DNA from 2 places in the Motilimonas thetidivivens genome. Region 2 is predicted to be linked to the other one. Evidence: predicted binding sites of a transcription regulator. Region 2 holds the regulator's gene; the other holds the start of a gene.
What was found. Region 2 encodes MetJ, which represses methionine synthesis genes. Its sites were predicted from a motif close to TAGACGTCTAGACGTCTA; they were not measured.
Positions count from the first base shown of each region.

Region 1 (5,472 bases), on a different contig from region 2:
GCTAATAATGTTTATGTTATTTACTGGTTAAATATTGTGCTATTGTTCGGCTGTTTTTTGCAATGGAGTCTTACATTGAGTACACAAGTATTGAGTGCCTTTTGTAACCCTATTGTGGCGTCTGATTGATAGCCGATGTTGCTGACATTGGCATTGGTAGAGAAAGGTTTTGCCAGCTACCGAGCTAATGTCATATTGATGGGTGCGATGAGCGGGACGTTTCATCACTTGGGTCATGATAAATTGCCATTCTTGGCCATGGGGCGGGACATGAGCGCCATGAAGTTGATAGACCAGTAAATGGCTGACTTCATGAGGAACCACATCAAGCAAAAAGGAAGCCTGGTTTTCTTGATATAAAACGGGATTAAATTTAAGCAGCTGTTTTTGCAGGTGAGCTGAGCCAGCGATTTTTCCGCGCTGATTAAACTGGATAGCGGGGCGCGTAAATGGGCGATCAAAAAAGCACTCGGCTTGGTTATAACAGGTTTCCACCTGTTGCTCGAGTGCTTGTTTTTGAGTATCGCTTAACAATTAGCTGTACTTAGCGGTTATTTTAGGTGGCGCTTATTTTAGGCCAGCCGCGTCGCGCAGTAGTTCCGCTTTGTCGGTTTTTTCCCAAGGGAATTCGTCACGACCAAAGTGACCGTAAGCAGCTGTTGCTTGGTAGATAGGTCGCTCTAGGTCAAGCATGGTCAAAATACCGTAAGGACGTAGATCAAAAGAGTCGCGAACAATTTGTGTTAGGCGATCTTCGTCAATTTTCGCTGTACCAAATGTTTCCACGCTAATAGAAGTTGGCTCTGCAACACCAATAGCATAAGAAACTTGGATTTCACAGCGATCAGCAAGGCCGGCTGCAACAATGTTTTTAGCCACATAGCGGCCAGCATAAGCAGCACTACGGTCAACTTTTGATGGATCTTTACCCGAAAATGCACCGCCGCCGTGACGCGCCATACCACCGTAAGTATCTACGATAATTTTACGACCAGTTAGACCACAATCGCCAACTGGACCACCAATTACAAAGCGACCGGTTGGGTTAATGTGAAACAGTGTGTCTTTAGTTAACCAGTGCGCTGGTAAAACGGGTTTAATGATTTCTTCCATTACCGCTTCGCGCAAATCGGGTGTGCTGATACAGTCTTTATGCTGGGTAGATAGCACAACTGCGTCGATGCCAGTGATAATGCCATTTTCGTACTGGAAGGTAACTTGTGATTTAGCATCTGGTCGAAGCCAATCAAGTTTGCCACTTTTACGTACTTCGGCTTGTTTCTTAACTAAGCGATGGGCGTAGGTAATCGGAGCTGGCATTAATTCGTCGGTTTCGTTTGAGGCGTAGCCAAACATTAAACCTTGGTCGCCCGCGCCTTGATCTTCTGGGCGGCTGCGATCAACACCTTGGTTGATGTCAGGTGATTGCTTACCAATTGTGTTTAGTACTGCACAAGAGTCAGCATCAAAGCCCATGTCAGAGCTAGTGTAGCCAATTTCGCGTACGGTTTTACGAGTGATTTCTTCGATATCAACCCAAGCAGAAGTGGTGACTTCACCGCCCACCATAACCATACCGGTCTTAACATAAGTTTCACAAGCAACACGCGCTTTTGGGTCTTGCTCGAGAATGGCATCTAACACAGCATCGGAAATTTGGTCTGCAATTTTGTCTGGATGACCTTCTGATACTGATTCAGAAGTAAATAAATGTCTGGCCATGATACTGTGGCTCCTTTCAATGAGTGACAACTTTTGGATGTTTTACCATCTGGACGTCTATTCTATTCATGATTGAACAGAATGCCAGAATTTTTTTGCGTTAAACTAGGCTAAAGATACGTTAGAACGACTAAAGGAGAGTAAAATACGGATAAATTAATTTTATAAACTAATATTTTACTTTCGCTTGGTCATATATGTTGTTTGTTTTGTATGTGGTAGTGAGGTTGCTTTGTTGAGCTAGCTGTTGATATTGTCAGTACTGATTTTTTTCTTACTTAAACTTGGGCTGTTTTTTAACAATATGTTTTGCCTCGCCAAGAGTAACTCAATTAAGTTTTGCTGGCCAAATACTCGCGTTTGCACCACATGGGCGGTTAAACTCCCGACCAAACAAGGTAAGGCAAGGTTGAGGTTTGCCGTGGCTTCGACTACCAGCAATGTTGCTGAAATGGGGCTTTTCAACACCGCGCCAAAAAAGGCAGCCATACCCACCAAAACAAATACTTGTGGGGTTTCATTGGGCAATAAATAGGCTAACCAATGCCCGGTTAGTGCGCCAAGTAGTAGGCTAGGGCCGAGGGCTCCGCCGGGAATAGCGGAGCCAATCGCGATGGCACTGATCAAAAAACGCAATATTAACCAAGTGAGCACCAGTTGAGAGCCTATATCACCATAAAGCAACACATTAAGTAGCTGGTTGCCTAAACCGATAACTTCCGTGCCATACAAGCTGGCCGCCGAGGTGACCGCTGCGGCGAGCAAAAATTTTCCCCAATATGGCAACAATACATTATCTGCTGTGACACGGATTAACTTGAGCATCAAGGTTGCCAATAATCCGCATACTGCACCAACAATAATAAGTTCAGGTATCAAGGTTAATTGGTAGCTGAAACTTTGCGTATCAATATGAAACTCATAAGCGCCAAGTTGCCTTGCAATCCATGCGGAAAAGAAAGCGCAGATACTGATTAACAGGCAGGTTTGCCAGCGAAAGCGTCTTACTATGGTTTCTTGAACAAAAAAAATGGCGGTAATCGGCGTATGAAAAAGAGCTGCCATCGCGCTGGCTGCACCGCAGGCGGTTAATTGCCGAAGGCGAGTTTCATTGAGGTTAAAGTACTGGCCGAGCAGATTCATGGCTGCTGCGCCGATATGCAGCGCTGGACCTACTGCGCCAACAGCAAAGCCACAGATCAGGGAAATCAGAGCGGCAACGTATTGGAATATTGCATTCCCCAGAGCAAATTTACCGTCTTTAAAATGATACCCCATAACCACTATGGGTAACCCAGACTTAGTGTATTGGTTAAAATAGCGAAATAGTAAAATCAGGCAAAGAGCGCCCAAAAAGGGCACTAACGTATAAGTCCAAGCATAGTCGAGCGCATAAGCTACAAGCTCAAATTTAGATAAGTTGCTAAATGAAATAATCAGTCCGGAGCAAAGCAGGCTGCCAATCACAGTGATCATGAGGGTGCGTTTGAGACCTGTTGCTGAACTTTCCATTGCGGTTAGGTGTTTACTGATAGTGGTATAAAGAACGGAATTTTATGCCATTTTGACCTCAAATCCTAGGGTAGCAGCAACACCCAAGGTTAAGAAAGCGAGCGGTTTTGCATATTTAGCATAATTTGCTCATTTTTTTTACAAAAGAAGATTGCACATGTTTAGTCATCTTGGGACAATACGCCACCACTATTGGTGTGGAAATGAGTGAGTCTGCTGGCAGGCAAACTTGTTCATTTGCAAGGCCATCAATCCCAGTCCAAGCAACATTTTGATTAATGCAGGAGATCTCATGCCTTCTCGTAATGAACTAGCAAATGCCATTCGTGCGCTTAGTATGGATGCAGTTCAAAAGGCCAATTCTGGTCACCCAGGCGCCCCTATGGGGATGGCCGACATAGCTGAAGTGCTATGGCGTGACTTTTTAAAGCATAACCCGACTAACCCTAACTGGGCAGATCGTGACCGTTTCATCCTTTCTAACGGCCATGGCTCTATGCTGCTTTATTCTCTATTGCATCTATCAGGTTATGATCTATCAATTGAAGATTTAAAAAACTTCCGTCAGCTACATTCTAAAACACCGGGCCACCCAGAATACGGCTATGCTCCAGGTGTTGAAACGACTACTGGTCCTTTAGGCCAAGGTATCACCAATGCGGTAGGTATGGCGATTGCTGAAAAAGCACTTGCCGATCAGTTTAACCGTGACAATTTCGATATCGTTGATCACTACACTTACGCTTTCATGGGCGATGGCTGTTTGATGGAAGGTATCTCTCATGAAGCATGTTCTCTTGCTGGTACCTTAGGTCTAGGCAAGTTAATTGCGTTTTGGGATGACAACGGTATCTCTATTGATGGCGATGTGGAAGGTTGGTTTACCGACGATACTCCTAAACGTTTTGAAGCGTACGGCTGGCATGTTATTGCAGGTGTTGATGGCCATGATGCGGCTGCGATTAAAGCCGCAGTGGAAGCTGCACAAGCTGAAACTAAGCGTCCTACTTTAATTTGTTGTAAAACCATTATTGGTTACGGTTCACCCAATAAGCAAGGTGGCCACGATTGTCACGGCGCGCCATTAGGTGCTGAAGAAATTAAAGCGTCTCGTGAATTCCTAGGTTGGAATCATGAAGCATTTGATATCCCTGCTGATGTTTACGGTGAGTGGGATAACAAAGCAGCAGGCTCAGCAGCCGAAGCGGCGTGGAACGAGAAATTTGCAGCTTATAAAGCAGCCTACCCTGAACTAGCTGTTGAGTTTGAACGTCGTGTGAACAACCAGTTACCAACTGATTGGGAAGAAAAGTCGACTGCTTATATTGCTGCCCTACAAGCCGACCAACCGAATGTAGCGACACGTAAAGCATCACAAAACTGTTTAGAAGCATTCGGTGCGTTACTACCTGAAATCATGGGTGGCTCTGCTGACTTAGCGCCTTCTAACTTAACCATGTGGTCTGGCTCTAAAGCCCTAGAAGCAAACGATGCTAGCGGTAACTACATCCACTACGGTGTACGTGAATTCGGTATGTCTGCGATCATGAATGGTATCGCGTTACACGGTGGTTTTGTCACTTACGGTGCGACCTTCCTTATGTTTATGGAATACGCACGTAACGCATTACGTATGGCTGCGTTGATGAAGCAACGTGCTATTCATGTATACACTCATGACTCAATTGGTCTAGGCGAAGACGGTCCAACTCACCAACCTGTTGAGCAAATCGCAAGTCTTCGTTTAACGCCAAATATGAGCACATGGCGTCCATGTGACTCGGTTGAATCTGCGGTTGCTTGGAAATACGCCATTGAGCGTGTTGATGGCCCAACTGCACTTATCTTCAGTCGTCAAAACCTTGCGCCACAAGCGCGTGATGCCCAGCAGCTTGCTGATGTGGCTAAAGGTGGTTACGTATTAGTTGATTGTGATGGCCAAGCTGACATCATCTTGATTGCAACGGGCTCTGAAGTTGAGCTTGCAGTTGCTGCGGCGCAAGAGCTAACAGCTAAAGGTAAAGCGGTACGCGTGGTATCTCTCCCTTGTACAGATGTATTCGATGCGCAAAGCGCAGAATATAAAGAATCCGTACTTCCTGCCGCTGTGACTAAGCGTGTCGCCATTGAAGCAGGTATTGCAGATTACTGGTACAAGTATGTAGGTCTAAATGGCAAGATCGTAGGTATGACTACCTTTGGTGAGTCAGCTCCTGCTGGTGAGCTATTTAAGATGTT
Region 1 covers NZ_JBKFDK010000017.1:83,614-89,085, forward strand. The annotation lists gene ACK8OT_RS13375 (SprT family zinc-dependent metalloprotease) at 40-534, opposite strand; gene metK (methionine adenosyltransferase) at 568-1,722, opposite strand; gene ACK8OT_RS13385 (chloride channel protein) at 1,963-3,234, opposite strand; gene tkt (transketolase) at 3,527-5,472, shown strand, end outside.
Region 1: a site for MetJ is predicted at 1,765-1,782, ahead of metK (methionine adenosyltransferase). Genes of this name have one in related genera too.

Region 2 (5,472 bases):
TCATTGAGGCGAAGTAATCGGGGTAGGGAATCATCCCTGCTCTGTTTAATGTAATTTTGAAGGCCCATAACAAATGGGCTAACACTTAGATAAAGAAGGTACACGTCGTGTCTAAAGAAAAATTTGAACGTAGTAAGCCTCACGTAAACGTGGGCACTATCGGTCACGTTGACCATGGTAAAACAACTCTAACTGCAGCGATCTCTTCAGTGCTAACTAAGCACTACGGTGGTAATGCAAAAGATTTCGCATCTATCGATAATGCTCCAGAAGAGCGTGAGCGCGGTATTACGATCAATACTTCTCACATCGAGTACGACACTCCTACTCGTCACTACGCACACGTAGACTGTCCAGGACACGCCGATTATGTTAAAAACATGATCACTGGTGCTGCTCAAATGGACGGCGCAATCCTAGTAGTAGCTGCGACAGATGGCCCAATGCCACAAACTCGTGAGCACATCCTACTTTCTCGTCAAGTTGGTGTACCTTACATCATCGTATTCATGAACAAATGTGACATGGTTGACGACGAAGAGCTACTAGAGCTAGTAGAAATGGAAGTTCGTGAACTTCTATCTGAGTACGATTTCCCAGGTGATGACCTACCACTAATCCAAGGTTCTGCGCTTAAAGCACTTGAAGGCGACGAAGCATGGGAAGCGAAAGTACTAGAGCTAGCTGAAGCACTAGACACTTACATCCCAGAGCCAGAGCGTGAAATCGATAAGCCATTCATCATGCCTATCGAAGACGTATTCTCAATCCAAGGTCGTGGTACTGTAGTAACAGGTCGTATCGAAGCTGGTATCGTACGTGTACAAGACGAAGTTGAAATCGTAGGTATCCGCGAGACATCTAAAACAACTTGTACGGGTGTTGAGATGTTCCGTAAGCTACTAGACGAAGGTCGTGCAGGTGAGAACTGTGGTATTCTTCTACGTGGTACTAAGCGTGAAGATGTTGAACGTGGTCAAGTACTAGCTAAGCCTGGTTCAATCACTCCACACACTAAGTTCGAATCAGAAGTATACGTACTATCTAAAGATGAAGGTGGTCGTCACACACCATTCTTCAAAGGTTACCGTCCACAGTTCTACTTCCGTACAACTGACATCACTGGTGCTGTAGAGCTTCCAGAAGGTGTAGAAATGGTAATGCCAGGCGACAACCTTAAGTTTGTTGTTGAGCTAATCGCTCCAGTAGCAATGGACGAAGGTCTACGTTTCGCAATCCGCGAAGGTGGCCGTACAGTTGGTGCTGGTGTTGTTTCTTCAATCATCGAATAAGATCGATTGATGTGAAACACAAAAAGGTCGCTTCGGCGGCCTTTTTTATTGCCTGAACAAAATGTGAGAGATGATATTAGATGGATCAGATATTAAGTAGGGATTTGGACGGGGTAAATATGTAGGCTCGGGTTAATGCTTATAGGCATTAACCCGAGAGTAGCGATGAACTATTGTTCGACCGCTTCTGCAGCTGCTTTTGCGGCGGCTTCTTTTTTCGCCTTTTGATACATATCTTGGCGATAACGCTCTATGCCTTGAGCGTGACGATGACGGTAATAACCCGCGTTTATATAGTCTTTACATACCTGATTGGGCGGTAATCCCGCCTTGCCTAGTTTAAAGCCTTCTTCTCCATGACAGACTTGGCTATAGGTTAGGTCATAACTGAAATCGTAAATGGCGTGAGCACTTTGTTCGTCAAATTCATCACAGTTTGAATAGTCGATTGTCAGGTTTTGATAGCGTTCAATGCCTGCGGTTGCATCGGCAACAGCCACCGACTTTATTGCTTCTTCGGCGCACTCAGTTGCAGCGAAGGCTGACAAAGATAAGGTACTACATATTACAACAGCGAAAAGTCGCACAATAAGCTCCCTGCTTAATTTAACCTAAGTGTAATCTAGCAGGATCGCTAAGGAGTGAAAAGCTACTGGACTAAAAATTGTGTATTGAGACAGCTGGATACTTAAGCCAGTTTAACTATATCCATTAGGCGTAGTTCAACAAATGCGTCGCACTGGCTAGTTAGTTGAGAAAGGATAGGGTGCTTGGATTACTCGGTTTCATACTCATCAATGCTGATACCCTTTTCAATCATGATTTTCTTCACTTGTTCGGGTAGGCCATCGTTTTGATCTTTACGTAAGTCATTATCCTCGGGCAAGGGTTGGCCCGTATAAGCATGCAAAAAGGCTTCGCAGAGCAGTTCACTATTAGTGGCATGGCGTAGGTTATTGACCTGACGACGGGTGCGTTCGTCGGTTAATATTTTAAGCACCTTGAGCGGGATGGACACAGTGATCTTTTTTACTTGCTCACTTTTTTTACCGTGTTCAGCGTAGGGGCTGATGTATTCACCGTTCCATTTTGACGTCATGCTAATTTACCCTTATCAAATATCAGGCTTATTCTAACCTCTCACGCAATATGAGGCAATCCATCGGTAAAGATGCTTAGATGGCTGAAAATGCTCAACAGGCATCTATGCCCAACAGGTACCTATTCATTTGAATGGCAGCGAACAAGCTTGCTGGCTAACTTCTATTGTCGTTCACATCCCCACTCAGGTAGACTAAGTTTGTAAAAAATCAATCTAGAGCCGTTTAGACGTCCAGAAGTGTTGACGTCTTGCTCCTGCTGGCTTAAAGTTGCGGGATATTTATTATGGAGTACTTAAATCATGGCGCAGTATAAGCAGGCCACTCAAGCCGTACGAACCGGCATCGAATCCGATACCCAACATGGCTCTGTGGTGCCACCTATTTATTTAAGTACTAACTATACCTTTGAAGGTTATAACCAAATTCGCGGCTTCGATTACAGTCGCTCTGGCAACCCAACTCGTGCCATTTTAGGTGAGGCCATTGCCAAGTTAGAAAACGGCAGTACCGGTATTGTGACTTGCTCTGGCATGGCGGCGGTTAACTTGATCACCGCATTACTTAGTCCTGGCGATCTTCTGGTTGCTCCCCATGACTGTTACGGTGGCAGTTATCGCTTATTTGATTGCTGCGCGAAGAAAAAAGCCTTTGATGTGAGCTTTATTGATCAGGGTGATGATGCGCAAATGGCGGCGGCGATTGCCAAAAAGCCGAAAATTGTCTGGCTAGAAACGCCCAGTAACCCATTATTACGTGTGGTTGATATCGCAAAAATTTGCCAGCAAGCAAAAGCCGTGGGCGCGTTAGTGGTCGTTGATAACACCTTCTTGTCACCCGCATTACAGCAGCCTCTTGAGCTCGGGGCGGATATCGTTATTCATTCAACCACCAAATACATTAATGGCCATTCCGATGTAGTGGCGGGCGCTGTGGTGACCAAAGATCCACAATTGGGTGAAGATTTAGCTTGGTGGGCAAACTGCTTAGGACTCACGGGTTCAGCGTTTGACTCTTATCTGACCTTACGCGGCATTCGTACCTTAGGCGCGCGCATCCGCAATCACCAAGAAAATACCAACGCCATCCTTGCCTACTTACAAACTCAGCCTTTGGTAAGTAAAATCTATCACCCAAGCTTGCCTGAGCATCCCGGCCATGAAATAGCTAAGCGCCAGCAAAAAGACTTTGGCTCTATGTTTAGCTTTGATCTTGATGCTGATGAGCAAGGTTTACGGGTATTTTTTGATAATCTGAAATTATTTTCATTAGCCGAATCCCTTGGCGGCGTTGAGAGTTTAGTTGCTCATCCTGCAACCATGACTCATCGCGCCATGAGTGATGAAGCACAAGCGCAAGCGGGTATTTTCAATACCCTGATTCGTTTATCCGTTGGCCTCGAAGATGCTGACGACTTAATCGCCGATTTAGATAATGCCTTTAAGGCTATGGCGCAGGAGAAGTAAAGGTGAAACAAACAAGACATGTGCACAAATTTGGGGGCAGCAGCCTAGCTGATCCAAACTGTTTTCGTCGCGTAGCGAATATTATCGACAAGTATTCGACTAGCACAGATCTGATTGTCGTTTCTGCAGCGGGTAAGACCACCAATCGGTTAATCGAAATTACCGAGTATGCGAAAGATGGCGATAGTGCGGCGGCGGTTTCACTTGCTTCTTTATCTGATTTCCAGCGTAACCTTGTCACCGAATTACTCGACGGCGAGTGGCAAAGTGAGGCGTTAGCAGCCTTAGATAACGATTTAACGCGTCTTGCCTTAATTCTTGAAAACAAGCTAGACCGTTACCAGAGTAATGAAATTTTAAGCTTTGGTGAAGTTTGGTCGGCTCGTCTATTAGCGACTTACTTACAACAAATCGGTATGCAGGCCAGCTGGTTAGACTCACGCACTTATTTAAGCGCCGAGTTTGGTGTTCAGCCTGTGGTCGATGTTGCGCTCTCGCGTGAAAAGTTAACTCAGCAATTACTGGGTCGTGAACAACATCGTGTGGTGATCACCGGTTTCTTTGCTGCTGATAGCGAAGGCCATACCGTCACCTTAGGCCGTAATGGCAGTGACTACTCAGCAACAGTAACGGGCGCCATCGCCAATGCCGTCTCCACTACAATTTGGAGTGATGTAGCCGGTGTATTTAGCGCCGATCCGCGTAAGGTAAAAAATGCGGTGCTAATGGAGCGCTTATCACTTGATGAAGCGGCTGAATTGTCACGCCTTGGCTCACCTGTACTACATGCTCGCACGCTATTACCTGTGATTGAAAGTTCACAGCGTTTAAGCCTGCGTTCAAGCTACGCACCCGACGAAGGCTCAACCCAAATTGTACGTCGCCAGCATAAACTCGGCGCGGCCAAGATTGTGACCGGTTTAGAGCAAGCCTGCGTCATTGAGGTAGAGTTAGATCCTGAATACGATCTTGTTGCACTAAAAGCTGAGCTGCACCATGCCCTGAGCGCTAAGTTTGTTACCCCGCTGGTAGAGCATATCGACAAGAAGAAAAACCTACTGCGTTTGGTTTACACCCCAGAAGTGGCTGATTCAGCTTTCGAAGTGGCCAAAGCCTTTGCCAATACAAGGCAGCAGCTAAAGAGTGTTGAGCTACATTCTGGCTACAGCATGGTGGGTTTAGTGGGTAATGGCGTGAGTGATAATGCCGAGCAGTGCTATCGCTTCTATCGCGCGCTATCAACCCAGCCTCTTGAATTTATTCAAGCCTGTGAGCGCAAGCTGTCATTAGTGGCGGTGACCAAAGAAATCTTACTTGAGCCGCTATTAAAAACCTTACATGAAGCCCTATTTAAACGTCCTAAGCGCATTGGCTTGGTATTGTTTGGTACAGGTAACATTGGCGGCCAATGGCTGAAATTAATCACCACCGAAAAACAAAAAGTTGAGAAACGTTTTAACCAAAAACTCACCTTGTGCGCCGTGTTTAACCACCTCGGTGGCGAGATTGATTTTGATGGCTTAGATCCTGCGGCCATCAGTGCGGGTTTTGAGCCAAAAGCATTTGTTTGGGAAGAAGTGCTGTCTAAGTTCAAGCATCATCCTTATGATGAAA
Region 2 covers NZ_JBKFDK010000023.1:32,615-38,086, forward strand. The annotation lists gene fusA (elongation factor G) at 1-17, shown strand, start outside; gene tuf (elongation factor Tu) at 108-1,292, shown strand; gene ACK8OT_RS15550 (hypothetical protein) at 1,463-1,879, opposite strand; gene metJ (met regulon transcriptional regulator MetJ) at 2,068-2,391, opposite strand; gene metB (cystathionine gamma-synthase) at 2,695-3,858, shown strand; gene ACK8OT_RS15565 (bifunctional aspartate kinase/homoserine dehydrogenase II) at 3,861-5,472, shown strand, end outside.